DNA from 2 places in the Janthinobacterium sp. SUN100 genome. Region 2 is predicted to be linked to the other one. Evidence: riboswitches for the same ligand, from Rfam matches in the RefSeq annotation. Region 2 holds a riboswitch; the other holds the start of a gene.

Region 1 (14,799 bases), on a different contig from region 2:
GCCATGTCGCCATAGCAGGAGGCGCCGACGAGCTTGTCCTTGCCCAGGCGCGCGCGCACCTGCGCGACGGACGCGTCCGTGCCGCCCACGTGCACGCCGTCCGCGTCCAGCTCTTCGCACAGCTCGAGAAAATCGTTGACGATGAAAGGCACGCCATACTTGCGGGCCAGGGCCAGCAAGGCGCCCGCCTGTTCGCGCCGCTGCTCCGCGTCGGCACTCTTGTGGCGGTATTGCAGCAGGGCCACGCCGCCATGCAAAGCCTGCTCCGTGATATCGAGCAGGCGGTCGGTGTCATCCCAGTTCGGGGTGACCAGATACAGTCCACGCATGATGTTTTCCTTATTCAATGAATCGTTGCGGCATGAGTTGACCTGGCGCAATCGCATACGCGCCGGCCAGGGCCGCATGGCAATAGGCTTGCGCCCGGTCAAGCGCTTGCGCCAGCGGCTGGCCCAATGCCAGGCGGGCCGCGATGGCCGACGCCAACGTGCAGCCGCTGCCATGAAACTCTCCGGGCAGGCGCGGCCAGCGCCACTCGCGCGCGCGCCCATCACCGTCCAGCCAGCGGTTGACGATCTCCTCGCCGTCGCCGTGGCCGCCCGTCACCAGCACGTGTCCACAGCCTTGCGCGCGCAAGTTATCTGCGCCACCAAGGGCCAGCGCTTCCGGCCCGTTCGGTACGATGACGGTAGTCACCGGCAGCAAGGGCGCCAGCGCCAGCACGGCGTCGTCCCGGCTGAGCATGTCGCCATGGCCGCTGGCCAGCACGGGATCGAGCACGACGGGCAAGTTCGGCCGGGACAGCCGCAATTGGGCGATCAGTTGCGCGATGACGGCCGCATTCGCCGCGCTGCCGGGAATGCCGATTTTCACGGCATCGATGGCGACCTTGTCGATCAGTGCCTGCGCCTGGCGGCGCAGCAATTCCGGCGCCACGGGCTCGACAGCAAACACGCGGTCGTTGTCCTGCACCGTCAGCGCCGTGATGACGGGCAAGGCATGCGCGCCCTGCGCCGCAATCGCTAGAATATCGGCGGCGATGCCGGCGCCGCCCGATGGGTCGGCGCCGGCAAACACGAGCACGGTGGGACGCCGTCGCTCCATCACGCCAGCCGGCCCGCCATCGGCGACGAAGGCGAGGCGGCGAACTTGCGCGGCATGCGGCCCGCCAAAAACGCTTCGCGCCCGGCCCGCACGGCCAGCTTCATCGCATGCGCCATGCGCACGGGGTCGCGCGCGCCGGCAATGGCCGTATTCATCAGCACGCCATCGCAACCGAGTTCCATGGCAATGGCCGCATCCGACGCCGTGCCCACGCCCGCATCGACGAGTACGGGCACTTTCGCCTGGTCGATGATCAAGGACAAATTCCACGGATTCAGGATGCCCATGCCCGAGCCGATCAGTGACGCCAGCGGCATGACGGCCACGCAGCCGATGTCTTCCAGAATCTTCGCCTGGATCGGATCGTCGCTGCAGTAGACCATCACGTCGAAGCCATCCTTGACCAGCGCTTCGGCCGCGACCAGGGTTTCCGGCATGTGCGGAAACAGCGTCTTTTCATCGCCCAGCACTTCCAGTTTCACCAGATTGCGCCCGCCCAGGAGTTCCCGCGCCAGTTGCAGGGTGTACACGGCATCCTTGGCGTTGTAACAGCCGGCCGTGTTCGGCAAAATCGTGTACTGGTCGGGCGGCACGAAGTCCAGCAGGCTGGGCGCATTCGGATCTTGCCCGATATTCACCCTGCGGATCGCCACCGTGATGATCTGCGCTTCCGCCGCGTCCGTCGCTTCGCGCGTCTGCGGCAAATCCTTATACTTGCCGCTGCCCACCAGCAGGCGCGATTGGTACTGTTTGCCTGCGATGGTCAGCAGGTCGTTGTTTGTTGCGGTATTCATGTGCGTTTCCTTGTCTATTCTCAACTTAACCGCCGCCAATCGCGCGTACGATTTCCACCTGGTCTTGAATTTCCAGGACCCTGTCCTGCCACGCCTTGCGCGGCACGACGCTGCGGTTGACGGCCAGCGCCAGCGCCTGGTTTTCCAGCGACAGCGCGGCGATCAATTGGTCCAGGGTTTGCCCCGGCGGCACCTGGTGCGGCGCGCCGTTGAGCGTGATGTCGATCAATGCAGTCATCACGCCCTCCTTCAGACCTTGCGGTACAGCTCGGCGCCGTTCTTGATGAATTCGATGGCCTTGATTTCCATGCCCTGCTTGAGCGCCTTGTCTTCCGCGATACCCATGCCGGCCGCGTATTCGCGCACTTCCTGCGTGATCTTCATCGAGCAGAAATGCGGGCCGCACATGGAGCAGAAATGCGCCACCTTGGCCGAATCCTTGGGCAAGGTTTCATCGTGGAATTCGCGCGCCTTGTCCGGGTCCAGACCGATGTTGAACTGGTCGTCCCAGCGGAATTCGAAGCGGGCTTTCGACAGCGCGTTGTCGCGGATTTGCGCGCCCGGATGGCCTTTCGCCAGATCGGCCGCGTGCGCCGCGATCTTGTACGTGATGATGCCGTCCTTGACGTCCGCCTTGTTCGGCAAGCCCAGGTGTTCCTTCGGCGTCACGTAGCACAGCATGGCCGTGCCATACCAGCCGATCATGGCCGCGCCGATGCCCGAGGTGATGTGGTCGTAGCCGGGCGCGATATCCGTCGTCAGCGGCCCCAAGGTGTAGAACGGCGCCTCGCCGCACTGTTCCAGCTGCAAGTCCATGTTTTCCTTGATCAATTGCATGGGCACGTGGCCCGGACCTTCGATCATCACTTGCACGTCGTGCTTCCAGGCAACTTGCGTCAGCTCGCCCAGGGTTTTCAGCTCGCCCAGCTGCGCCTCGTCATTGGCGTCGTAGATGGAACCGGGGCGCAAGCCGTCGCCCAGCGAGAACGACACGTCATACGCCTTCATGATTTCGCAGATCTCTTCGAAATGCGTGTACAGGAACGATTCCTGGTGGTGCGCCAGACACCATTTCGCCATGATGGAGCCGCCGCGCGAAACGATGCCCGTCAGGCGCTTGGCTGTCATCGGCACATAGCGCAGCAGCACGCCCGCGTGGATGGTGAAATAATCGACGCCCTGCTCGGCCTGCTCAATCAGGGTGTCGCGGAAGATTTCCCACGTCAGATCTTCCGCCTTGCCGTTGACCTTTTCCAGCGCCTGGTAGATGGGCACGGTGCCGATGGGCACGGGGCTGTTGCGCACGATCCATTCGCGCGTCTCGTGGATATGTTTACCTGTGGACAGGTCCATCACATTGTCGCCGCCCCAGCGGATGGCCCAGGTCATCTTTTCCACTTCCTCGCCGATGGAGGACGTCACGGCGGAATTGCCGATATTCGCATTGATTTTCACCAGGAAATTGCGGCCGATAATCATCGGTTCGACTTCCGGGTGATTGATATTGGCGGGGATGATGGCGCGGCCGCGGGCGATTTCCTCGCGCACGAATTCCGGCGTGATTTCGACCGGGATGCTGGCGCCGAAGGACTGGCCCGGATGCTGGCGGCCCATCAGGTCGGCCAGGCGCTCGCCCATGGGGCCAGAGGCCTTGAGCTCGCGCAAATACTCCTGGCGGCGCATGTTTTCGCGGATGGCGACGAATTCCATTTCCGGCGTGATGATGCCCTGACGCGCATAGTGCATTTGCGTCACGTTCTTGCCGGCGATGGCGCGGCGCGGCTTGCGGTGCAGGTTGAAACGCAGCTCGGCCAGCTTGGGGTCCGCCAGGCGGGCGATGCCGTAATCGGAGGTGGGACCGGGCAATTCCTCCGTGTCGGCACGCTCCATGATCCACGGCAGGCGCGGCGTATCGAGGCCGGAGCGGATATCGATATTCACGTCCGGGTCCGTGTACGGGCCGGACGTGTCGTAGACGTAGATCGGCGGATTCTTTTCGCCGCCGAACGACGCTTCCGTGTCGGACTGGCTGATCTCGCGCATGGGCACGCGGATGTCGGGGCGGCTGCCTTGCACGTAGATCTTGCGCGAATTGGGCAGCGGCGCGATGGCGGCTTCGTCGACCGTGGCGGTGGCGGAGAGGAATTTCGGGTTGGCGTTCATTTTGGCTCCTTGGCTAGACTATTTTTAAGCCTGGAGCCAGCTAAGGAGGTTCGGAATTGCGCACGCGGAAAGGCGGGGTGCAGTCATCCTAAAGCTTCCCTTCGCTGGCATTATCCAGATCAGGTTCGGAGGGTATTTCTCACCCGCGCTTGCACCGTGTTTCCACAGCGAAAGGCAGGACCCCTAGCGTTTGCCGCCTTGCGGCAGCGAGCCAATTATACGCGGTTCGCGCCGCGTGGCCAGATGATTTCTTGCAGGTGTCGTCTTTGCGCATCTGCTGCATTGCAACAGACGCCAGCGCGCTTATTTCTTCTTGCCCCAGCGCCAGCTGGTCGGTTCGCCCTTCAGCTGGCAGATGAAAATGAGCACGGCAACGATGGCCACTTCATAGACGATGTAGCCGACCAGCATGGTTTGCGGGGGGAACAGGAAGGCGCCGCAGGCGAACAGCGCCAGCGCGGCCAGGAACACCAGCCAGCCTTGCCAGGTGATGGGCAAGCCCCAGCCCCAGCCATAGGTCTTGGCGGGGAACCAGTAGGAGGGAGATTTGTCGGTCATGATTTTTCCTGGTCTGTATCGATGGCGCCCAGTATAAATCAGGCACTGCGATGGCGCTCCGTGACATCGAGGCCGATGCCGCGGTAGCCGATGAAACGGCTGCCCGTGTCGAACATCGGTTCGCCGCTCACCTGCAGGTATTGCGTGCTGCCGTCGAGGTTGGCGCGGCTGTAGATAAAGTCGAGAAACGGTTCCCTTGCGGCAATCTTGGCGTCGAGCGAGGCGCGTTCGGCCGCGTTCCAACGCTGCGGCTCTTCCTCGCTGCCGATACCCAGCATTTCAGCCACGGGGCCGGAAAAGCGCGTCAAGTTGCCCTGCGCATCCTGTTCCCAGTACCAGTCGGACGACAGTTCCGTGAAGCGCTGGAAGCGCGCTTCGCTTTCGCGCAACTCCGCCGTGCGCACTTCCACCATCTGTTCCAGCGACTTGTTGTATTCGGCCAGCTTCTGGTACAGCAATCGCACTTCCAGCATGTTGTGGATGCGCGTCTTGACTTCCACCAGGTCGAAGGGCTTGCTGACGAAATCCTTGGCGCCCGCCTGCAGCGCGCGCAGCTTGTGGCCCGGCTGGGCCGTGATGACCAGCACGGGCAGATAGCTGCCCGCCTCGAGGTCGCGCAAGCCTTCCATGACTTCAAAACCATCCATTTCCGGCATCTGCAAGTCGAGCAGGATCAGGTCGTAGCGGTGCTGCTGGTGCAGCGCGCGCACGGCTTGCGGGTCCATGGTGGAGGTGATGCGCGTATAGCCGGCATTGCGCAGCACCTGTTCCAGCAGCATGACGTTGGCCTCCTGGTCATCGACGATGAGGATGCTGGCGTTCAGGATCTCGGTGGCTTGAAGCATAGCGGTATTCCTAAAAATAAATGCTGAATTAGCGTACTGCATGAGTGTCGTCGGCCAGGCCGTGCGCGGCCGCATGGTGCAGGGCCACGTCGAGCGCATCCATGAATTCGACGACCTTGATCGGCTTGGTCAGGTAACGGAAGAAGCCCGCTTCCAGGCCTTTTTCGATGTCGCGCGGCACGGCGTTGGCCGACAGGGCCATCACGGGAATGTGTTTCGTGAGCGGATCGTCGTGCAGGATATGCAGGGCGCCATAGCCGCTGATGCCGGGCAGGTTGATATCCATCAAGATCACGTCCGGCTGATACGTGCGCGCCAGGTCGATGCCCAGGTGCGCATCGATGGCCGTCAGCAGCTTCAAGTCGCTGCGGCGGGCGATCAATTGCTCCACCAGCGCCAGGTTGGCGGGATTGTCTTCCACGTACAGCAAGGTGCGCTGGCTTTCCTGCGCCTCCTGCGCCTGCGGCAGCGCATCGCCGTCGCCCAGCATCAGTGCCGGCGCGCTGCTGGCGGCCAGCTCGAACCAGAAGGTGGCACCCACGCCGACCGTGCTGTCGACGCCGATGGTGCCGCCCATCAATTCAATCAGCTGCTTGGTGACGACGAGGCCGATGCCCGTGCCCTCTTCCGTGCTGTTTTCCTGTCCCAGGCGGTTGAAGGGCTGGAACAGCTGCGCCACCTGCCCCGCATCGAGGCCGGCGCCGCTGTCGCGCACGCTGACGCGCACCTTGGCGCCGCGCTGGCTGCAGTCGACGGTGACGGAACCGCCGCCCTGGTTGTATTTGATGGCGTTCGACAACAGGTTGATCATCACCTGTTTCACGCGCGTGCGGTCCGCATGCACGAAGTAGGCTTCGCCGCAGCGGGGGAAATGCAGGCTGATGCCCCGCTTTTCCGCCTGCGGCGCGATCATCGCCTGGCAATCCTGCAGCACGTCGAGCAGGGACATCGCTTCCTGCGACAACGTCACCTTGCCCGATTCGATCATGGCCAGGTCGAGGATTTCATTGATCAAACGCAAGAGATACCAGCCGCCCTTGAGGATCTGCTCGATCGAGCGCTGCTGCGGCACGGTGGGCGGCGGCACGTCGGACGCCATCAGTTGCGCAAAGCCCAGCACGGCATTCAGCGGCGTGCGCAATTCGTGGCTCATGCTCGACAGGAATTCGGACTTGGCGCGGTTGGCCTTTTCCGCCACCAGGCGCGCCTTCTTCAGCTCGGCATTGTTGGTCTCGACGAGCGAGCGCGTGTACGCCTGCTGTTCGCGCAGGCGCTGGTCCAGCAGCGCCTGTTCCGCCTCGACCTGCTTGCGTGCCGTATTGTCGGTGCCGATCAGCAAGTAGCCGATGACCTTGCTCTGCGCATCGCGCAAGGCCGTCACGGAAACGATGGCGGGGAAGCGGCTGCCATCGTTGCGGATGTAGGTCAGTTCATAGATGTCTTCGATGCCGCGCGTGGCCTTGAAGACGAGCGCTTCCACGCCCGGCGTGATGACGGTGTCGAGTTCGGCGCTGAGGGCGGCCGCGCGCGCGACGATTTCTTGCGCGTCGGAAATGCCGGCCGGCGTCAGCTTGTCGACCACGTCGCTCGCCGCATAACCGAGCATGCGTTCGGCGCCCACATTGAAAATCTGGATCACGCCCTGCGCATCGGTGGCGATGCACGAGAAATTGGCGCTGTTGAAAATCGCATCCTGCAAGGCGCCCGCCTTGAGCAGCTGGCGCGGCAGGCTGGCCGCCACTGTGCGCCGGTACAGCGCCACGAGCAGCATCAGCAGCAAGAAGACCAGCGCGTCGATGACGCAAGCCGTCTCGAACGGCGCGCGCCAGGCCAGTACGCCGACGGCCAGCAGCGCGACGGCGCTGAAGGAAAACGCCAGCGCCATGGGCCAGCGCGACGGTGCGCGCGGGGGAATGTTTTCGACAGATTGCATGAGGTAGCCCGGGCTATGACAACGATAAGAATACGAGGCAGTGCGGTCTTCAGGAAGACTGGCGCTGGCGCACGTCCGACAGCAGGCGCGCAAATTCCTTTTTGACCACGCCATAGCATTCGCACACATGGCCTTCGAGGCCGGCGCGGTCCAGCACGGAAATATGGCCGCGCCGGTAGCTGATGAAGCCGCGCTGCTGCAGGCGCCCGGCCGCTTCCGTCACGCCTTCGCGGCGCACGCCCAGCATGTTGGCAATCAACTCCTGCGTCATCGTCAGCTCGCGGTTCGGCAAGCGGTCCATGGTCAGCAGCAGCCAGCGGCACAGCTGCTGCTCCACCGTATGGTGGCGGTTGCACACGGCCGTCTGCGACATTTGCGTGATCAGCGCCTGCGTATAGCGCAGCAGCAAGCGCATGACGGGACCGGCGCGGTCGAACTCTTCCATCAGCAAATGGGCCTTCAGCCGGTAGCCGACGCCGCCCGTCTGCACGACGGCGCGGCTCGGCGTCGAGTTGCCGCCCATAAACAGCGACACGCCCACGACGCCTTCATTGCCGACACCGGCAATTTCCGACGAACCGCCATTTTCCAACAGGTAATGAATGGAAACGATGGCCGTGGTGGGGAAATACACATGCTGCAGCTTGTCGCCCGAATCGTAGATCACGTCGCCGAGCAGCATCGACACTTGCTCCAGGTACGGGGCCAGGCGCGCGAAATCGGCGTCGAGCATGGCGGCGAGCAAATGGTTTTGATTCGGGTTGTGCAGCTGGGCATGCGGACTCGACATGGGCAGGTTTCCTGGTTTCCAGTCGTCAGCTAGGGGATCGATGAAAGGCGTCCGAACGAGGGCCGCCATGTGGTGCAGCGTAACACAGCGCTGGCACGGTGCCCCGACTATATTTCTTGCCGGCATGGCCGTCCGTTCGGTAGCGAACGGACGGTATTTCGCCGCCCGCCCTACAGTCAGTCACTGCCCGGCCTGCCTGATCATGGATCGGCACCGGCGCTGCCACGGGACGTCACCATGCAATCATTCTTCAAGCGCATCTCCATTTCCGTTTCCACCTCGGCCCTGCTCACCCTGGCGTTCGGACTGTGTCTGACGGCCCTGTGCTACGCCTCGGCGCGCCAGATCGAGTCGGAAAGCACCCGGCTGCTGCTGCAGTACCACGCCAGCGCGCACACCCTGGGCGCCGCCCTGCTGCCGGCCAAAGGCATGGGCCTGGACGCCAACCACCGCGGCTCGCTGTACGTGCTGCTGGGCGGTCTGCTGTCGAGCCTGCTGGCGGCCGCGTATGTGTATCAGCTGGTGTCGCGCAATTCCGTGATTGCCCGCATCACGGGCGAACGCACGGCGGCGCTGCAGTTTGCCAATTTGCGCCTGTCCGAAGACATCGCCGCGCGCATGCACAATGAAAAGTCGCTGCGGCTGCGCGAACGCATCATCGAAGTGTCGGCCAATGCCATCATCCTGTGCAGCGCCGACGCGCCCGGCTACCTGATCGAATACGTGAACCCCGCCTTCGAACGCATCACCGACTATGCGGCCGGCGAAGTCATCGGCCAGCGTCTGGAAGACTTGCAAGGTCCGGAGCAAGGGCGGCAAGACATGCACGCCATTACGGCGGCCCTGCGCGAACAGCGCGAAGGCAAGGCCATCGTGCGCAATTTCCGCAAGGATGGCAGCTGCTACTGGAGCGAGCTGTTCGTCGCTCCCGTGCGCGACGATGGCGATGGCCCCGTCAGCCACTTTGTCGTAGCGCAATACGACATCAGCACCGTCATGCGTTTCGAACAGGAACTGGAATTTCAGGCCAGGCACGATATCCTGACGGGCCTGGCCAACCGGGCCCTGCTGCGCGAAAGGCTGGAGCAGGCGATGGCCGTGACGCGGCGCAGCGGCCTGCCCCTGTGGGTGGTTTTCATCGACCTCGACCGCTTTAAATTCGTCAACGATACCCTGGGCCACGATGCGGGCGACCTGGTCCTGAAAAGCGTGGCCGAGCGCCTGCGCGACGCGACGCGCGAAGTCGACACCGTGGCGCGCCTGGGCGGCGACGAATTCGTGCTGTTGTTGCCCCAGCATGGCAATGGCGAACCGGGCGTGGCCATCCTGCAGCGCATCCAGGACGCCGTGACGCAACCGTTGCAACTGGGCGAATATGAATTTTTCCTCAGCTGCTGCATGGGCGTGGCCGTGTATCCCGACGATGGCGACGATGCCGACACCCTGATCAAACACGCCGACATCGCCATGTACCGCGCGAAGGAACAGGGACGGGGCCACTGGCAATTCTATGCCGCGAGCATGAATACGGGCACACTGGAACGGCTGGGACTGGAGAGCGAGTTGCGCCACGCCCTGGAGCGGGGGCAATTCCACCTCGAATACCAGCCCCAGCTGGATCTGGCCAGCGGCACGGTGGTGGGCATGGAAGCGCTGCTGCGCTGGACCCACCCGCAGCTGGGACGGATTCCGCCGGCCAGCTTCATCGGCCTGGCCGAGGAAATGGGCTTGATCACGCCCATCGGCGACTGGGTGCTGCGCACGGCATGCGCCCAGGCGCGTGCCTGGCAGCTGGCCGGCCATGGCCCGCTGCGCCTGGCCGTCAATCTGTCGGCGAGGCAATTCAAGCAAAAGAACCTGCTGCACGCGGTGGCGCAGGCGCTGGCGGACACGGGACTCGATGCAGCCCACCTGGAACTGGAATTGACGGAAAGCATGGTCATGCATGACGTGGAACAAGCCACGGTCATCATGGCCAAGCTGAAGGGACTGGGCGTGCAACTGTCCATCGATGACTTCGGCACCGGCTACTCCAGCCTGGCCTACCTGCGCCATTTCCCCATCGACGTATTGAAAATCGACAAAACCTTCGTCAGCGACATCACGCACAGTGACGATGACGCGGCCATCGTGCGCGCCATCATTTCGCTGGCGCACAGCCTGCGCCTGAAAGTGATCGCCGAAGGCGTGGAAACGGCGCAGCAGCTGGACTTCCTGCGCCAGCACGGCTGCGACCAGATGCAAGGCTATTTGTTCAGCCGCCCCCTGGCCGCCGCCGCTTTCGAGACATTGCTGCTCGAAGGCAACATGCTGCCCGCTTAAAACGCGTGCCGCAAGCCGATGTTGAAGGCGCGGTTGCCGCTGCCCACTTCGGTTGCATTGCCCACCATGTAGGCGGCGTCGTTGCGGTTGCGGATATGCGCGTAGGCAACATACACCTTGCTGCGCTTGGACAAGGCATACGTGGCGCCGATGGCCAGCTGCTGCGCGTCGCGGTTGGCCGCATCGCGGTCATCCTTGCGCACATACGAGGCCAGCAGGGTCGTCGCGCCCAGCGGCACGGAGACGCCGACGATGGCGTCGCGGCTGTCGGTGGACTGGGCCGGCGCCTGCGCCGCGCCGTACGGATTTTCCGCAAAGAACATGCTGCTGCCATCGCCCGTGTTGCGGCCATAGCCGGCAAACGCCGTGGCCACGCCAAAGTTGTAATTACCGGCCAGAATGGTGTTATTCACGTCGGCCTTGCCCGGCTCGCCGGCACGGCTCTGGCGCGCCAGGCGCAAGGTCAGGGGGCCGTTGACATAACCCAATGCCAGGCCCAGCGAACGTTGATCTGCCGCAATCCCCGTGTGCTCGCCTGCACCATACATGACGGTGCCCGTCACGCCGCGCCATTCCGGCGAGGTGTAGCGCACGGTATTGTCGATGCGCGTGGCCGAATAGCCGGCCAGGTTGGTCGCCGCGCCGGCCAGGCCGCCCTCGAACGGGTCGGCCACGTCGGTCAGTGCCTGGCTTTGCAGGTTGTACTGGCGGCCCACGGTCAGCATGCCCAACGGGCTGTCGATGCCGACAAACGCCTGGCGGCCGAACAATTGCCCCGCCTGGTCGGAGCGGCCCGAGTCGCTCAGGACGCCCGCTTCCAGGGTGAACACGGCGTGCAAGCCATTGCCCAGGGATTCCGTACCGCGCAAGCCCAGGCGCGAGCCGGCCGATACGCCGCTGGTGAGCTTGCTGACGCCGCCTTCCTGCACCAGGCCCGCATCCATCAAGCCATACATGGTGACTGACGACGGGGTCACTGACGACGGGCCGGTGGACGACTGGGCGTGGGCGGCGGGCAAGGCGCCCAGGGTGGCGATGGTCGAAACGAGGCCGACACTGATCGAGAGTTTTTTCATGCTGGTTTCCTTGTAAAGGCAAAACCGGGAAAGCGCGCGGCCATGGCGCGGCCACAGGCGTCAAGGCGCGCCGTAGTTACATGCCGTATCGAAAGACGACGGGCCAGATAACAACATTCCTGGCTAAGCTGTGGCGGCGCGGCCGATAAAGACGATGGCGCGCGGTATTCCGCCGTGAATGGTGCACCGCTGGCGGTGCGCGTGGCTCAGGCGCCCGGCCCGAAGGGGACGCGCTGAAGGTGGCTGGCATCGCGGATGCGCTGGCCTTGAGACGCGGGCGCGTGTTGGATATGAAACGTTGATACAACCGCGTCTGCAGGCGCCGTCCGCAAGGATGAGGCAGGAGGCGCCGAGGCCGGCATTATAGCATCGGCAGCGCCTTGATCCCCGTTCTGTTGCAGTAAAACGACTCGCCAGGCCGCCAAAACACAGCGCTGTCGCCGCCCAAGGCGGCGCATGCCGGTCACCAGGCGAACGCTATTGCGGCGGCAGGCTGGCGGCCTTGTCCCTGCCTTGTGCAGCGGTGCGGCTGCCGGATGCTAGCGCGCCGCGGCAGCCGCCCGCAACGCGGCCAGCACGGCTTTGTTTTCCGACGTCGACGCCCGTTGCTGCGCCATCTTCAACACGGAAATCCCCCCGGCCTGCGGATCGGCGCCCAGGCCCAGCAGCAGCTTGACCATCGCCGCGTCGCCATTTTCGACGGCCGCCAGCAAGGGCGGAAGATAGCCGTCGCTGACGACGGGCGCGCCCATCGCGGCCAGGCGGGTGACCCAGTCTGGCCGCTGGCTGCGCACGGCATGCCACAGCAGCGTCTCCTTTTCCAGGCGCCGCGAATCGAGCGCCGCCCCCTGTCCCTTGTAAGACTCTTCGGCGGCGGGGCCGACTTGCTGCCATGGCATGCCGGGCACCACCAGTTGGCGCAGCACGTCTTCGGACGCCGGTTGATGGTTGTACATGGCGCGCATCGCGGCATCGAGCCAGCGGTCCTTGCCCTTCGCGTCATGCCGGGGCACGCGCTGCTTGAGCCAATCGAGCACGCCGGCGTTGCCCGCTTCGGCGGCATAGGCGTACAGCGACTTGTCCTGCTCATCAATATTCGGCGTGGTGCCGGTGGCCAGCATTTTGTCGAGCACTTCAGTGCCGCGCGTCAGGCGCAGCAAGCGCCCCCATGTCAACGAATCGGCCAGCGGCCGTTCGGCTGGCTGCGCAGCCCCGCCTTTCTTGGCTTTTTTCTCTGCCAGATACTGATCTACCAGTAAATATGGCCGGCCCGCGCCTGCGTCGAGCAAGGCGATCATGCTGGCCGTCCGTTCATTCGCGTCGATCAATTCCGGCAAGATGCCCGCATCCTCCTGCTGCAAGGCGTATTCCAGCGGCGCCATCGTTTGGTTTTCGCCGCCGTATTGCCGCGCATCGGCGCCATGGGCCAGCAACAGGCGCACCATCGCGGCATTGCCATACAGGGCAGCCAGATGCAGGGGTGCGGCGTGGTACAGCGTATCGCCTTCGCCGAGCGGCACGCCGCGTTGCAACAGCAGCGTCATCATGCGCAGCTTGGTGGGCAACAGCGCGGCGTGCCGCTCACGCAGCGCCTGGCGGCGGGCCGGCTCCGACGCTTGCGCCAGTCGCTCCTGATCGTCGTCCCGCCACGTTTGCGCCTTCAGCCATGCCGCTTCGGCTTTGAACATGCCGGATGGGGGCAAGATCAAATAGTTCAGCAAGGGAAGCCTGTCGATCGCATAGTTGCCCGGCTCGGCGACACCGGCAAGCAGCTTGCCGAAGGCCGCTTCATCGCCCTCTCTGGCAGCCTTGAACAGCGCCGTCACCTCTGGCGTCGGCGGCAGCTTGTTGCGTGCCTCGTGCACATAATTGATCAAGCGTTCCATGCCGTGCACGGAGACCTGCGGCAATGGCATGCCCACCTTCCATGCCCGCGCCAGCTGATCCGCCTCGGCGTGTTGCGCCGCATTCAATTTCTTTGCCCAGCGGGCCACGACGTCGCCGGCCTCCGCCGCGCCGCCCGCCGCCGCCAACTGGCTCAGCATGGAAGCGAGCACATAGTCCTGCGGCACGCCCGCCTCCTCTCCATACAGAACAGCCAGCTGCAACTGGGCCTTGGCACTGCCGCTTTCGGCGGCCTTGCGCAGCCAGCGGGCGGCCTGCGGTTCATCCAGGCCGCCCGTGCCTTTCCAGCACAGCAAGCCCAATTGGTAGGCGGCTTCCATGTCGCCGCCCTCGGCGGCGCGGCGGTACCAGTCCTGCGGCGAACGCTGTCCCGTCAGCGACATCGCCGGTAAGGGTGCGCCCCGCTTCCAGCCGGCAGCCAGGCGCACGGCTTCGTCGACCTGGTCCGGCGACATCCTGTCACGCTGCGCCGGCAGGGACTTCTCCATCGCGGCCGCGCCGCTCCACTCCTTGTCTTGCTGCGCCAGCAGGTTGAGCGCGTACGACAGCACCCGGTCGACCGGCCCTCCTTCACCCCGTTCATGCATTTGCGCCAGTTCCTGCAGCGGCTTGCCGTCACCCTGCGCGGCCATGACGCCCAGCCAGGGCCGCGCGCGCGCGGGATTGCGCATGCGGCCCGGCGCGTATGCATACATGAAAACCAGCGCCTTCTGCGCGGCGCGATCGCCCCCCTTGGCCGCCAGCAGATACCAGCGCTCGGCTTCGGCCTCGCTGCGCGCCACGTCCCGGCATCCTTGCTCGCCCAGGTAGATATCGGCGAGGACTTTTTGCGCCTCGACATCGCCACCTTGCGCCGGTCCGCTCAATTGCCTCACGGCCTCGCTGCAGCGCCCGGCCTGGAAAGCCGCCACCCCTTCCGGAACGCCGGCGCATGCGCCGCCGGCAGCCAATCCGACGCCGAGCACGGCCAATTGCCACATTTTTTTCATGATAGTCTGGGCTTTCAAGTAATGTTGCAAATATGATAGCTTAGAAAAAATACAATGAAGCAATATTGCTCAATCGTGCGCGGCTTTTCGGCGCATCCAGGGCCGCTATTTGCTGCGCATGCTTTATGCACCCCTTATAATGGTTCCTTTTGCCAATCACACGCCAAATCATGGAATTAGCCAAGTCTTTCGAGCCCGCCGACATTGAACAATTCTGGCGCACCGAGTGGGAACAGCGCGGTTACTTCACCGCCACCCTCGATGCCGGAAAACCTTCCTTCAGCATCCAGTTGCCGCCGCCGAACGTCACCGGCACCCTG
Region 2 (14,799 bases):
CAACCGCGAAGGCGGCGGCCTCGCGTTTCAGATCAGCTTGCCAGCGGCATAAACGAACGGGAACGGTACAGTTGTGCCGTTCCCTGCCGCTCAGGCGGATGCCTGTTCCTGCGCCAGCAATTTATTCATCAACAATTCCGTCGCCCCATAGCCGTACAGGGAATCGCTTTCCATGCCCGGCGTATCGAAGGGAATCGATTCCTCGCGGTTCAGCTTGGCAGGGTCGGCATCCGCATAGCTGGCGCGCCAGGCGCGCTGCAAGGATTCATTGCGGCGGATAAAGGCCGGCATAGGCCAGGCGTCGCGCTCCCAGTGGCGGCTGTCGCCCAGCAGGGGCCAGCGCTCGTTGAGCAGGGCCATGTCGCCCGTGCGCAGGCGGCGCACGGCCTGTTCCGGGCGCAAGCCTTCCAGCTCTTCCAGCGTGGGCAAGCTGTCGCGCTTCGGCCCGAACATATACGCCAGCATGATGCGCCCGGCAGGCGCCCTGCGCGCCACCACGCCGACGGCATAGCCGCCGCCCGGCAAGGGCACGGCAAACCAGCTGCCTTCTCGGTATGGTAATGATCTCATTTCTTGAAGCCCCCTGAAATACACCGGACAGCCGCTGCTATCCGACGTTAAATTTAATTAGGGGCACAGTCTACGCGAAGCGATGCGAAAGTGGCGCATGGTACGCCACAGCAACAAACCAATAGTTACAATATTTTCTCGTCATAGTGATACTGGGCAACAATCGGCCCCGCCTTGAACAGCGCTTCCTTCATGGCCGTGTCCAGGCGCGCGTCGCGGCGGCGCATCCATTCGAGCAGCATGGCCGCTTCCTTGCGGCTGGTGTCGCCCGCATGCGCGAGCACGCGGCGCAGTTCCGGGTCCGTGCACGCCTCGAAGCGTTGGCTGTTCAAGTCCAGCGCCTGCAGTGCGGCGATGGTGGCGCCGATGGCGCGGTGCATGTCGAGCGCGGTGGCCGGCAGGCCGGATTCTTCCAGTGGGACGGTGGTCATGCGCATTCCTTTTCGCGTGGTGGTGACATCGGCTGCATTCTCCACCGCGCGGACGAAAAGCTCAAGCGTCCACGGCACGTTTCCACCCATTCGGCCATAATCATGGCTCAGCAACAGCCTAAACCTCAGCGGCAGGAGCCCCATGTTCAATTTCGACTTTTACAATCCGACGCAAATCCTTTTCGGCCAGGGCCAGATCGCCGCCATCACGGCGCTGATCCCGCCCCAGGCCAGAGTGCTCATGACGTATGGCGGCGGCAGCATCAAGCAGAACGGCGTCTACGATGAAGTCAAGGCGGCGCTGGCCGGCCATACGGTGCTGGAATTTGCCGGCATCGAACCCAATCCCAGCTATGAAACCCTGATGCAGGCCGTGGCCATGGTGAAAAGCGAGCGCATCGATTTCCTGCTGGCCGTCGGCGGCGGTTCCGTGGTCGATGGCACCAAGTTCATCGCCGCGGCCGCCCTGCACGAAGGCGTGGCGTGGGACATCCTGGCCAAAGGCGGCAAGATCGTCGAAGCCGCCCTGCCCTTCGGCACCGTGTTGACCTTGCCGGCCACGGGCTCCGAAATGAATGGCTCGGCCGTGATCACGCGCAAGGCCACGCAGGAAAAGCGCTCGTTCATGAGCCGCAAGGTCTATCCTAAATTCTCCGTGCTGGACCCGTCGAAGACGTTCACCTTGCCGCTGCGCCAGGTGGGCAATGGCGTCGTCGATGCGTTCGCGCATGTGATGGAACAGTATTTGACCTACCCTGTGAACGCGTCCGTGCAAGACCGCTTCGCCGAAGGCATTTTATTGACCCTGATCGAAGAAGGCCCGAAAGCCCTGTCGCACCCGGACGACTACGACGTGCGCGCCAACGTGATGTGGAGCGCCACCCTGGCCTTGAACGGCCTGATCGGCGTGGGCGTGCCGCAGGACTGGTCCACGCACGCCATCGGCCACGAATTGACGGCCTTGTACGAGCTCGACCATGCGCAAACCCTGGCCATCATCCTGCCCAGCATGTTGCGCGTGCGCAAACAAGCCAAGCGCGCCAAGCTGCTGCAATACGCGGCCCGCGTGTGGGGCCTGGACGGCGGCGACGAGGACGGCCGCATCGAGGCCGCCATCGCGCGCACGGAATTCTTCTTCCGCCACATGGGCGTCAAGACGCGCCTGGCCGACTACGGCCTGAATCACGCCAGCGTGGACGCCGTCGTGTCCGCCCTGGAAGCGCACGGCATGACGGCCCTGGGCGAACAGCGCGAAGTGACGCCCGCCGTCAGCCGCAAGGTGCTCGAGCTCAGTCTGTAGCTCAGTTTACAAATTCCAGCCACACTGTTGTAAAACGGTCAGCCGGGTGGGACAGCTGGCCGTGGTTCATGCTAAGCTGTCATTTCGCTAGGGGTCCTGGAGCAGTCATCCGGGTGAGAGATACCCTTCGTACCTGATCTGGATAATGCCAGCGAAGGAAAGCGCAAAGTACCTCCCTCCTTTGATAGCTCCTGCGTTGGCGCCAGCCGAACAAGCAGCCTGCCGTGCTCTTTCCCAGAGCCGGCTTGAACCACGAGCAATCTATGTCCACACCGAATTTATCCGTTTCTGTTCTGACCCTGGCCATCCTGCACGCGTTTGCCGCGCCCGCCCTGGCTTCCGACGCAGCCGACCCGCAGGCGCAAAGCATGGCCGAAGTCGTCGTCACGGCCAGCAAGGCGCCGGCCGCCAAGCGCGCCTCCGTGGGCGGCTTCAGTGACGCGCCGCTGTTGCAGACGCCGGCATCCGTCACCGTCATTTCGCAAAAAGACATGCAGGACTTGCAGATCCGCAATCTCAGCGATGCCGTCAAGCTCGACACCAGCATCAACGACGCCTACAACGCCGTCGGCTATGCGGAACAGTTTTCCATCCGCGGCTTCAAGCTCGACAACAATTCCAGCTACCGCAAGGATGGCGTGGCCATTCCTGGCGACACGCAAATCCCGCTGGAAAACAAGGAACGCATCGAAGTGCTGAAGGGCCTGGCCGGCTTGCAGGCAGGCGTGGCCGCGCCGGGCGGCGTGATCGACTTCATCGTCAAGCGCCCCACCGCCGCCCCGCTGCGCACGGTCACCGTGGAAACGCGCGAGCGCGGCACGCTGTATGGCGCCGTCGACCTGGGCGGCCGCCTGGAAGACACGCGCTTCGGCTACCGGATCAACGTGGCGGCAGAGCGCCTGCGCTCCTACATCAAGGGCGCGGACGGCAACCGCAAGTTCATTTCCGGCGCCTTCGACTGGCAGATTTCCCCGCAAGCCCTGCTGCAAATCGATGCCGACTACCAGGACAAGGCACAAGTGACGGCGCCCGGCTTCCAGTTGCTGAGCAATGGCAGCCTGCCCGCCAACGTCAGCGCCGACGCCATGCTCAACAAGCAACCGTGGACGCACCCCGTGGAAACCGTCACCAGCAATCTCGGCCTGCGCTTCCAGTACGCGTTCAATGACGACTGGCATGCCACCCTGTCGGCCAACCAGCACTCGTTCAAGCGCGACGACTACACGGCCTATCCGTATGGCTGCAGCCCGGAAGGCTGGATGCCTGTATTCTGCAGCAATGGCGACTTCTCCGTGTGGGACTTCCGCAGCCTGGGCGAGACGAAAAAACCGCTGAGCGCGCAAGCCATGATCCAGGGCAAGTTCGCCACCGGTTCCCTGCGCCATGAATTCACGGCCGGCGTATCGACCTTCCGCCGCAAGGACCGCGCCGGCCTGTACGTGTATAAGGAAGTGGGCATCAGCAATATCTACCGCCCTGTCATCGTTGCACCATCGCCGGCTTCGACTGGCCCCGTGCGCCTGGTGCGCGACGATAAGGAAAACGCCGTCTTCGTGCAGGACATCGTCAGCCTGGCGCCGAACTGGAAGCTGCATGGCGGCTTGCGCCACATCAATGTCGATGGCTACCAGTACGTACTGAAGGCCGACACGGAAATCCGCGCCAAGCACGACTTCCTGCTGCCCAACGTGGCGCTCGTCTACACCCCGCTCGACAATCTCTCCGTGTATGCGGCCTACTCGCAGGGCATGGAACATGGCGGCACAGCCAGCATCTATGAGAAAAACGCCAATGTGGAGCTGACGCCCAGCCGCTCGAAGCAGGTCGAACTGGGCGTGAAGATGGATGTGACGCCGGACCTCATGCTGGCGGCCAGCCTGTTCCAGATTCGCAAAGGTCTCGAATATGTGAACGCCGAGAATTATTTCGTCCGCAATGGCCAGGCCCAGCACCGGGGGCTGGAATTGTCGGCCCAGGGCAAGGCATCGTCCAGCCTGAGCCTGGGCGCGTCCGTGACGGCCCTGAACAGCCAGCAGTCAGGCACGGGCAATGCCGACCTCGACGGCAAGCGCGTGCCCAACGTGCCGGCCTTCAAGGCGGCCGTGCATGCGGATTACGCCGTGCAACAGGTGGCGGGCTTGAGCGTGAATGGCAGCTGGGAATATGCGGGCAAGAAAGCGTTTGAGTACAGCAACACGACCTTCGTGCCGTCGTACAACGTGTTCAACCTGGGCGCCGCGTACGCCACGCGCATCGCCGGCACGCGCGCCGTGCTGCGCGCCGCCGTCAACAACGTGGCCGACAAGTTCTACTGGCGCGACGTGACGCCGGAATCGGATGGCTATCTGTATCCGGGCGCCAGCCGGACTTTCAAAGTCTCGGCGCAGTTTGACTTTTAATTGAGGGAAATGGCAGGCGCCGCAGCGAGCGCCTGCTGCAGCAAAGGCGCCGCCTGTTCCAGGCGCGCCTCCAGGCTGTCGCGCAGCACGTGGTAGACGATGCCGCGCGCGTCCAGCTCATCGAGCAGGTAGCGATAGATCAATTGGCGCACGGCTTCGGACTCGCGCTGCAAGCCATCGGCCACCCAGGGGCTGTCGGGCGCCGTGACCAGGGTCAGATCGTACTGCGTGGCATCGGCCAGCGCCGCCAGTTGCGCATCGGCGCCGTGAAAATAATGGCGGCTGTACACCACCGTCATCAAGGGCGTCGTGTCGCAAAACAGGAAGTGGCGGGCTTGGGCGGCAGCGGCCGCTTCGCGTTCGACTTGCGTACGCGCAATACCATACTGATCCTCCGCAACGGGCACCCTGCCTTGCGTTTCCACAAACTCGCGTAAGTACTCGGGCACCCACACCGTGCCATGGCGCTCGGCCAGGGCCGCCGCCAGGGTCGACTTGCCCGACGATTCCGCGCCCAGGATGGCCACGCGCACGCAACGCTCCATCACTTGAGAACCATCGCGCTCGGCGCGGCCGGGGCCGACTTTCTCCACGCCAGCAAGCCGATGACGGCCATCACGACGAAGAACGCGTACAGCACGGCCGTCAGAGTCAGGCCCTTGTGCACATACAGCCACACGTACAGCACGTCGACGATGATCCAGGCGATCCAGTTTTCCAGTTTCTTGCGCGACAGCAGGAATTGTCCCACCAGGCTGCCGGCCGTGAGGAAACCATCCGCATGGGGCACGTCCGTGTCCGTCGTCGTCAGCAGCCAGGCGATGAGCAGGAAGCCCACCAGCCAGCCGACGGCGCATGCCAGCCAGCCGCGGCCGTCGAGGCGCGTCACGGGCAGGGTCTTGCCGCCGCTGGCCGGATGCAGCCACTGGTACCAGCCCCAGAACGAGACGCTGATGAACAGCAGTTGCAAGGCCATGTCGCCATACAGGCGCGATTCGAAAAACACGAAACCGTAGGCGGCCGAGGAAATGATGGCGAACAGCCACGCCCAGTGATTCTGGCGGATGTTCAGCGCAACGGTTGTCAATGCCAGGACAAAGGAAATCAGTTCAAGCGGCGTGGTGGCAAAACCCAGCAGGAGAAGCGTATCGTTCATGGGAATCGTGATGAGGCTGGTGGTGCAGTATGCAATACCAGCCATGAATAAGCAAGATTGCCCGCACCGCCAGCCGCCTTCCCCGCTCAGGCAAAGCCGCCCTTGACGGCGCGCGCCAGCGAACGCTGCACGATCAGCTTGTGGAAAGGCCGGATCACCAGGATGTAGGCGCGCCCCACCCGATTATGGCAATGCACGACGCTGGACATGGTCACGCTGCCATGCCGCCCCGCATCGCGGTTGCGCAGCACCGACAAACGGAAGTCCAGGTGGCTGTCATCCTCGCCCACGATGATTTCATCGTCGCTGACGGCAAAGATGCGGAAGATGCCGATGCGCTTGCCAGGCCTGGCTTCCATCTGCCTGGCCGTCCGGATGCCGAAGCGCGCCACGATGGCGTCGCGCACCACCATCAGCTTGCGCGCCCAGCCGGGCTGACTGCCCAGCAGCACGCGCGCCAGGCTTTCCATGTCCATCTGGCGCGCCTGCGCAGTCGGCAGCTCGACGGCATACGCGTCGGCCAGGTGGCTGCCCGGGTACAAGGGGGCGATGCTGGCGCCCGGCGGCAAGGCCACGGCGCGTACCGCATTGTTCATCTCTTGCATGTGCTCTCCATGTGTTCAGTGATAACATGGCCATCATACACGACAATGTGAACAGCGATAACATAACATGAGCACGAACAGCAATTATCACCATGGCAACCTGCGCGACACCCTGGTCGCCGCCACCATCGCGCAACTGGCGCAGCAGCACGACGCCGCCCTTTCCCTGCGCGAACTGGCGCGCACGGTGGGCGTGTCGATCGCCGCCGTGTACCGCCACTTCCCCAGCAAGGAAGCCTTGCTGGCCGACGTGGCGGCGGCCGGCTTCGCCAGCCTGATCGCCAAATGGGAAGCCGAACTGCCGCCGCAGGGCAGCCTGCCTTCCGAACAGCGTTTTCAGTTGCTGGGCCAGCAATACATCGAATTCGCCCTGGCCGCGCCGGCCCACTACCGGCTGATGTTCGAACACCAGGACGTGCGCCAGTTCCCCGCCTTGCAGGACGCGGCGCAGGCGTGCTTCCAGTACGTGCTGCAGACGGCCGGCGCGGCCGTGCGCGAAGCGGGCCTCGATGCGCGCTGGGACAAGGCCGCCGCCAGCGCCGGCTGGTCGCTGGGCCACGGCTACGTGATGCTGCTGCTGAGTGGCCGCCTGGCCATGGCGGACGGCGGCGACGAGCTGTCGCCGGCCATGGTGCCGCGCTTTTTTCAGTTGCCCGTGGAGGCATTCATGCAGGCAAAGAATAAAATCGGACAAGAATAATATTTCAAGGCCCGCCTCTTCAAGCTGCGTCGCTGTCATCGACGCCGCAGGCAAAAGGCCGACGCTAACACTGCAGCGTTTTCCCTCCTACAATCATCCTCTTACCTTGAGTCAGGGCAACAAAGTCATTGATGAAGCTACGCAGCGAATTTTCAAAAATACCGCTATGTCCAATCACCAGATTGTTATCCGTGTAGGCAACAATGAAGGGATTGTAGGGACGGTGTGGTTCTATCGGCCGGAAATCAACATTTCCATATTTCTTTTCGGCAGACAGGTCGCGCTGCGCGACCTTGCATGGACTATGCTCATATTCGGCCGGATCGAAATTTTGCTCGACAACTGGCTCGTCCAACTTCACGCTCATTACGTGGGTTCGCTGCGGGCCATATTCGCCAAGCGCCTTGCCCCACAACGGCCACCTGTCATCGTCAGGCTTGCCATTGATGGTCGAGCCGAGTGCGCGGCCGATGGGAAACGCCCACTTGCGAGCCCAATCGCCCTGGGATGAAATCACCAACATGACTGGCGCCTGCGCTTTGTCATAGCTGCGGCGCGATGCCATCTGGTGGATATTTTCATACTGTGCCGCTTCAAGTGCCGGATTGACCAGCACGGTCAAATCGCCAAAACCTTGCAACGGCCCGGCCTTGTCAGCCGCCAGTTCTTTTTCGATTGTTTCAGCGACAGCTTTGAAGACGACCTGTCCACCAAAGCTGTGCCCAAACGCAAGCAACCCCATGAAAGGCGTGTTTTCCGACTCGCGCCGGGCTTCGCCGCGGTCGCGATAAAGGCCATTGAGCGCGAGCAGAAAGTGATTCAAGTCGCCTTGCCCCACCCGTTCTGCCGCCCGTTTACGGCCCCAGAAAGTGCAGAAACTGAGCGGCATCGGTAGCGAGCGACCGCGCCAGCCGACATACACGCCGATGACATTCACGTCCCCGCTGCTGGTCAGATTCATCCGCGAACGCGTATAGGGTCCAGCGACGCCAAGCGGTGCATCATTCAGGACGGCCCTGGTCTTGGCAAGCGAACGAGAAAAATCAAATGCATTGGTATCATCGGGATCGGCATTGTGATGCCAGCCATGGACGAAAACTACTACAATGGTATTCTTGCTCTTCGCTGAATACCGAATAACGTCAAGTGCGCGCTCGGCCCCCTCCTTGTCCCAGAATCGTCCATCATCGTCGACCTGGATGACAAAATCATTCGGCTCATGGAATAGGCCATTATCCTGCTGTATGGATTTGCTGCGATAGGCGAACGAAGGTATCAATGATCTCAACGCAACGGCTGAAAAAACCTTGCTGGACTGTGTCATGAGATGACTCTCCATGGATACTTTAATTGAACTTATATACGCAATCATATACGCAATATTCACCCATTATTAATAAATAAACAATAGGAAATTTAATTAAATAGACATGGCGTCGTCAATCGCCCATCCACGTGCGACTTTGCGCCACGGCTGTCGTCCCGCCTGAAAATGCACGCTCCCATGCATCCATCTACCATCCCTGGCACCGAGGGCTATGCGGAAAATGCCGGGCAGCTCATTGCCCGCTACGCAAGCGTCAATTTCCCGGATAAATATCGGCCCGTCAGTCATCTCTTGCCGACGCGATCAGGCGCTGTGCTCGATATCGGCGCCGGGACTGGCGGCGACGCGGCGTGGCTGGCAAGCCTGGGGCACACGGTGACAGCCGTTGAGCCCGTTGCCGCCTTCCGCGAAGCGGGCATGAAAGCGCAGGCCGTGGCCAACCTCGAATGGGTGGACGATAGCCTGCCCGCGCTGTCGGCGATCGGCGCGCGCCAGAGCAGGTATGACCTGATTGTCGTCGCGGCCGTCTGGATGCATCTGGCAGCGGAAGAAAGGATGGCGGCAATGGGCAATATCAGCACCTTGCTCAAGCCCGGCGCAATGCTCGTCATGTCCCTGCGACATGGCCCGGCCCCTGAAGGGCGGCGCATCTTTGATGTCCCTGCCAGTGAAACGGCAGACCTCGCGATGCAACATCAGCTCAAGGTGATGTTGCATACGCAGGCGCCATCCGTGCAGCCGCAGAATCGCCAGGCGGGGGTAAGCTGGTCCTGGCTTGTCTTTGAGAAATGATTCAAGCTGAACCAGCGTGCGCCAGGACGTTGACACGGCCGCATTCAGCCGAGGCTGGCCATTATTTTGAAACACCCTTCATGTATGCATGACATATCGATAGACACGCTCTCCGTGATTGCCAGGCAATGCCTGGCAATCACGTGCCTGCAACGCTTTTGCCGGCAGCATGCCCTGCACCACCCGGCGCTGTCCGCGTTCGCCGGCCACGCGTGGAAGGTGGCGCAGCTCGCGCCTGGGGATTTTGCCGCCTGGGAGCGCGGCTTTGCTGGCCTGGCAGTGACGGGCATGGGCGATCCCTGGCCGGACGACCTGCGCATGGCGCTGCCCGGGCACCTGCTCGGTGCGCTGGAGCAACTTGTCGGGCATGTGCTGGAAACGAGCGCCTGTACCTGGCATGGCGATGACCTTGCGGCAAGCCGGCGCCAGCTGGAAGCCGTGCTTGATATCTGTGCCAGGCATGGCGTGGCGGCGCCGCCGCTTGCGCACTATGTGCAGCACGATGCGGCGCTGCGTGGCGGCTGGGGGCCGATGCTGACGGACGCGGAAGTCAGGCGCTGGCAAGCCCTGCTATAACGCGCGGCCTGCAATGGCGGCGGAGGCTCACGCCGGCAGGCCCTGGCGCACCTGGTCGAGCAGCCGCTCCTCTTCCTCCGTATCCGCGTCGATTTGCGTGACGACGGTCCAGAATCGCGGGCAGGTCTTGATCTGCTCGAACGCATGGCTCGTTTCAAGCCGCACCATGGTTTTCCTCAGGCTGTGCAGATAGCCCTCCTCGATGGCATCGAGCAGTTCGTCATCGGCAGCGTCGATCAGCTCGAGCAGCGCGCCTTCGATCCTTGCATAGCCCTCCTCCCACAGCTGGCCGATTTCCGGCACGTCGACTTCGATGCACTCGTTCGACCAGTCCGGAGGATAGTAATCGCGCTCCCGGTTGGCGGGATCAGTGTCAAGGCTCAGCGAAAGGGAGGGGAACGATACGGCGTTGAAGGCAAAGGCGAAAAATGCCTGGTCCTTGAATGGGGACGCGCCCAGCAAGGCCAGCGACGCGCTGGCCAGCTTGAAGCAGGTTTCTTCGACGTCGTAGGCAGTTTCAAATGTCTGCCAATCAAGTGGTAAAGCGGGAGTCGGGGGCATGGCGGGCCTGTCGAAAAAATAAGAGTGGAAAGTGATCGGAATTATACGTGGCGCAACCGATGCGGCAGGCGCCGGCCGCGTGTACGGTGCGGCCGCAAAAAAGCCGCATCGGCCCTGCGGCGGATGCGGCTTTGCGCTAGCGCAAGCTGAAGCTTATTTCTTGGCAGCTTTCACTGCCTTCGGATACTTGATCGTCATTTCCTGCAGCAAGTTATCCGCGTGGTCCACTTCCTTCATCACCCACAGCATGTAGCGGATGTCGAGGTGGATGGCGCGCGTGATGGCCGTGTCGAAGTACCAGTCCTTGGTGATCGATTCATACGTCGAATCGAAGTTCAGGCCGATCAATTCGCCACGCTTGTTCATCACGGCCGAGCCGGAATTGCCGCCCGTGGTGTCCGCGCTGGTGAGGAAGTTGACGGGCACCGTGCCCAGTGCCGGGTCGCGGAACTGGCCGTAGCGTTTTTGCTTGACGGCGTCAATCAAGCCTTGCGGCGCTTCGAACGGAGCCTTGCCCGTGACTTTCTCGACGATGCCTTCCACGGTCGTGAACGGCCCCTTGGTGATGCCGTCGCGCGGCGAGTACGGCGATACCGTGCCGTACGTCACGCGCAGGGTCGAGTTGGCGTCAGGATAGACCGGCTTGCCTTGCGATTTCTTCCAGGCAATCACGGCTTGCATGTATTGCGGAATCACGCGTTCCAGGTTGCCGTCGATCTCCTTGCGGCGCTCTTCCAGCGCCGCTTCGACGGGCTGCAGCTTGATGGCCAGCGCCATGAAGGCGTCGTCGGACTGGGCAACAGCGGCCTGGTCCTTTTCCAGCCAGGCCAGGCGCTTGGCCGTGTCAGCCAGTTGCGTCTGCTGGTACAGGGCCGCCACGGCGCCTGGCGCCGGCAGCAGCGCGTCCAGGCCTTGCGGATGGCTCTTCGCCGCCAGTTGCGCGTAGCGCTTCAGACCGGCTTCAAAACGCGCCTGGTCGACCTTGTTGACATACGACTGTTCCAGGCGGGCCAGGCGGGCCTTGATGAAGGCCAGGTCGCGCTGCTGGAAGCCCGATTCGCGCTCGGCGTCCGCTTTCTGGCGCTCCAGCGACAGGCGGTAGATGGTGCGCGCGCTTTTCAGCAAGTCGCTGTTGGTGGCCACGCTCCAGGCGAACTCTTCTTCGCTCAAGGCCATGTCGCTGGCGATCGCCGCGTCCAGTTCGGCCAGCAGGGTCGGCGACACGTTCGGCTGTTTCGCGTACCAGGCGCGGAACTCGGCATCCTGCACGTCCTTGATGGCGGCGATGTCCTTGCGGGCGAAACCGTCGAGCAAGCCCTGGGTTTTCTTCAGCACGTTGTTGATGCTTTTCACCACGCTCGCATAGCGCACGGCAGCGGCCGCGTCGCCCTTCGTCGAGTCGGCCATCACGGCCAGGTCCGCTTGCAGTTCGGATACTTTCAGGGGGAAGGCCGTATCGCGCGCGAAACGGATTTCCGCCGGCAGCTTGTAGCGGCTGGTGCGGCCGGGGTAGCCCGCCAGCAAGATGCCGTCACCGGCTTTCAAGCCTTCGGCCGAGACCACCAGGAAATCCTTCGATTGGTACGGCACGTTGTCGGGCGACGGGTCGGCCGGACGGCCATCCTTGCCCACGTAGGCGCGCAGGAACGAGTAATCGCCCGTGTGGCGCGGCCACTCGTAGTTGTCGGTATCGCCGCCGAAGTTGCCGATCTTGTCCGATGGCGCGTACACGAGGCGCACGTCGCGTATCATCATCTGGCGGATGCGGTAGTACTCGAGGCCGCGGTGGAAGGCGGGCACGGAGCAGCGGTACATCTTGTCCGTTTCGCATTCGGCGATCAGGTCCTTGATGCGCTTTTCCACGGCTTCGTGGCGCGCGCGGCCGCTCATGTCGGCCGTCAAGCCTTTCAGCACGCGGTCGCTGACGTTTTCCACCTTGTCCGTCACATACACGAGGCTGTTCGGACCGCCCGGCAGCTCTGCGGCGCGCGTCTTGGCCAGGAAGCCGTCGGTGATGTAATTGTGTTCCGGCGTGGAATTGCGCTGCACGGCGCCATACGCGCAATGGTGGTTCGTCACCACCAGGCCGGCGTCGGAAACGAAGGCGGCCGAGCAACCGCCCAGCGACACGATGGCGCTCATCGGGTGCTTGCTCAGGTCGGCCAGTTTTTCTGCAGGAATGTCGATGCCGACCCGTTTCAGTTCGGCTTTCAGCTGCGGCAATTGGTGTGGTTGCCACTGCCCTTCGTCGGCGTGTGCGCCGGCGAACGCGCCCAGCAAGGCGACTGGTAATACGATTGTCTTGAACAAGATTTGCTCCTCCATAAAAAGCAGGCGAAAGTATAGCCTGTCCAGGCGGCCTGAGTCGGCAAAAATTATCCCATTGCAATTTCTGTATCAGGCGGCCGGCCGTCCCGTCCCCTGCAAGGGGATCTGCAGGGCCAGCCGGCAACCGGCGCCCGAGGCCGGCACACCGACCTCGAACTGCCCGCCCAGCGCCGTCACCCGCTCGGCAATGCCGATCAGGCCAAAGCACTGCTTCTTGCGCTGCTGCTGCGGCGTGATGCCGATGCCGTTGTCGCTGATGGCCACGTACACGGCGCAGGCATCCGAACTGAGCTCGATCTCGACCTGGCTGGCCTGGGCATGGCGCATGACGTTGCTGAGCGCTTCCTGCACGATGCGGAACAGCACAATCTCGACCTGGCTGCCGATGGCGGAAAACAATGCCTCGTCGCGTATCAGCAGCTGGCAAGCGACGCCGCTGCGCTTGCGGAAGTCGCCCACCTGCCACTCGATGGCGGCTTGCAAGCCCAGGTCCAGCGCCATCGGGCGCAGCTCGTTCATGATGCCGCGCACGCTCTTGATGGTGGTGTCGACGTTGCTGAGCACGGCGCCGACCCGGTGGTGCAGGCGCGGATGGGAGCCTTCCGTGCGCGCGCTGAGCATGGAAATATCGATGCGCAGCGCCAGCAGGTTTTGCCCCAGTTCATCGTGGATATCGCGCGAAATGCGCTTGCGCTCGTCTTCCTTGGCCGTTTCCAGGTGCAGCGCCAGCTGGCGCAGCTGCGCATGCGACTGGCGCAGGGCGCCATCCATCAACTTGCGTTCGGTGATGTCCGTGTGCGCCACCACCACGCGCAGCGGCCCTTCGCCGAGGAAGCGGCTGATCCTGGCCTGCGACCAGCGGGGACCCGAGCGCGTGGCAAACTCATACTCGAGCGCAAACGTGTCCGCGTTGCCGGCGATGACGGAGCGGATGCCCGCGGCCAGCTCGCGCCCGGCGCTGCGCTGCCAGCGCGGGTCCGTGTCGCAAAATTCCAGGTAGTGCAGCGGCTGCGGCGTTTGCCCGACGAAGGCCAGGCAAGCCTGGTTGGCATGCACGACGCGGCCCGACCGGTCCAGCACAAGCACCCGGTCCGTCAGGGAATCGATGGTGGCGTGAAAGAAGCGCTCGGCATCGCGCAAGGCTTCCTGCGCCCGCTCGCGCTGGTGTACTTCCAGCTGCAGGTGCTGGTTGGCCCGCAGCAATTCAGCCGTGCGGTCGACCACCCGCTGGTCCAGCTCGCGGTGCAGTTCGCGCAAGTCCGCCTCGGCCAGCTTGCGCTCGGTGATATCGGAAAACACGCCGACAAAATGGCTGATCGCGCCATCCGGGCTGCGCATCGGCGTGATCGACAGCGATTCGACGAAGCGCTCGCCATTCTTGCGCCGGTTCACCAGTTCGCCATACCAGCTGCCATCCTGGTGCAGGCTGCGCCACATGGCTTCATAAAAGTGCGGCAGATGCGTGCCGCCGCCGAGGAAGGACGGATCGCGGCCGATGGCTTCCTCCGCCTGGTAGCCGGTGATGGTGGTGAACGCGGGGTTGACGGAAATGATGCGGTTGGCGCTGTCCGTCACCAGCACGCCTTCGCGTATGCTGTCGAGTATCACGAAGGCGCGCCGCAAGGCCGATTCGCGCGCGTGCTCGTCGCCCAGGTCCGTCACCAGCATGCGCGCCGTGGCGCTGTCCGCATCGTAATTGGCTTCGATGCGCACCATGCCGCACATGCCGCCCGCTTCGCCTTCGAACAGCGGCGCTTCGAGCACCTGGCGCGCGCCGCCGGTGAAGACGGCGTCGAGGAAGCGCCGGAAACCGCCCTGCGCCTGGGGCGCGACGAATTGCTCGAAACGCCGTCCCAGCAGCCGGTTCTTGTCGCGTTGCAACAAGCCGCAAGCTGCCACGTTGACACGCGTGATCACGCCTTCGCGCGCCAGCGAAAAGTAACTGACGGGCGCCTGTTCATACAGCTGCGCATAACGGTCGCGGCTGCTTTCAAATTCGTTTTTCAGCTGTTCCAGCTCGGCCAGGGCCGCGCTCTGCATTTCCAGCTCGATCT

What was found. Region 2 has a riboswitch for thiamine pyrophosphate ahead of O0881_RS07585 (TonB-dependent siderophore receptor). Riboswitches for the same ligand answer to the same signal wherever they lie in the genome.
Region 1: linked by a shared signal. The riboswitch ahead of thiC (phosphomethylpyrimidine synthase ThiC) and the one ahead of O0881_RS07585 (TonB-dependent siderophore receptor) in region 2 are both predicted to bind thiamine pyrophosphate.

The regions. Positions count from the first base shown of each region.
Region 1 covers NZ_JAPUBU010000006.1:100,558-115,356, reverse strand. The annotation lists gene thiE (thiamine phosphate synthase) at 1-329, opposite strand, end outside; gene O0881_RS26130 (hydroxymethylpyrimidine/phosphomethylpyrimidine kinase) at 340-1,104, opposite strand; gene O0881_RS26125 (thiazole synthase) at 1,104-1,898, opposite strand; gene thiS (sulfur carrier protein ThiS) at 1,924-2,136, opposite strand; gene thiC (phosphomethylpyrimidine synthase ThiC) at 2,148-4,061, opposite strand; TPP riboswitch at 4,141-4,256, opposite strand; gene O0881_RS26110 (hypothetical protein) at 4,365-4,619, opposite strand; gene O0881_RS26105 (response regulator) at 4,658-5,464, opposite strand; gene O0881_RS26100 (ATP-binding protein) at 5,493-7,397, opposite strand; gene O0881_RS26095 (Crp/Fnr family transcriptional regulator) at 7,447-8,187, opposite strand; gene O0881_RS26090 (EAL domain-containing protein) at 8,425-10,509, shown strand; gene O0881_RS26085 (porin) at 10,506-11,585, opposite strand; gene O0881_RS26080 (ankyrin repeat domain-containing protein) at 12,125-14,479, opposite strand; gene O0881_RS26075 (valine--tRNA ligase) at 14,650-14,799, shown strand, end outside.
Region 2 covers NZ_JAPUBU010000001.1:1,721,007-1,735,805, forward strand. The annotation lists gene O0881_RS07565 (sensor histidine kinase) at 1-52, shown strand, start outside; gene O0881_RS07570 (Imm26 family immunity protein) at 91-570, opposite strand; gene O0881_RS07575 (hypothetical protein) at 696-1,001, opposite strand; gene O0881_RS07580 (iron-containing alcohol dehydrogenase) at 1,144-2,301, shown strand; TPP riboswitch at 2,381-2,478, shown strand; gene O0881_RS07585 (TonB-dependent siderophore receptor) at 2,565-4,700, shown strand; gene O0881_RS07590 (ATP-binding protein) at 4,697-5,245, opposite strand; gene pnuC (nicotinamide riboside transporter PnuC) at 5,245-5,856, opposite strand; gene O0881_RS07600 (DUF2867 domain-containing protein) at 5,943-6,461, opposite strand; gene O0881_RS07605 (TetR/AcrR family transcriptional regulator) at 6,529-7,161, shown strand; gene O0881_RS07610 (hypothetical protein) at 7,226-8,485, opposite strand; gene O0881_RS07615 (class I SAM-dependent methyltransferase) at 8,666-9,280, shown strand; gene O0881_RS07620 (hypothetical protein) at 9,365-9,856, shown strand; gene O0881_RS07625 (hypothetical protein) at 9,884-10,417, opposite strand; gene O0881_RS07630 (S46 family peptidase) at 10,571-12,727, opposite strand; gene O0881_RS07635 (PAS domain S-box protein) at 12,815-14,799, opposite strand, start outside.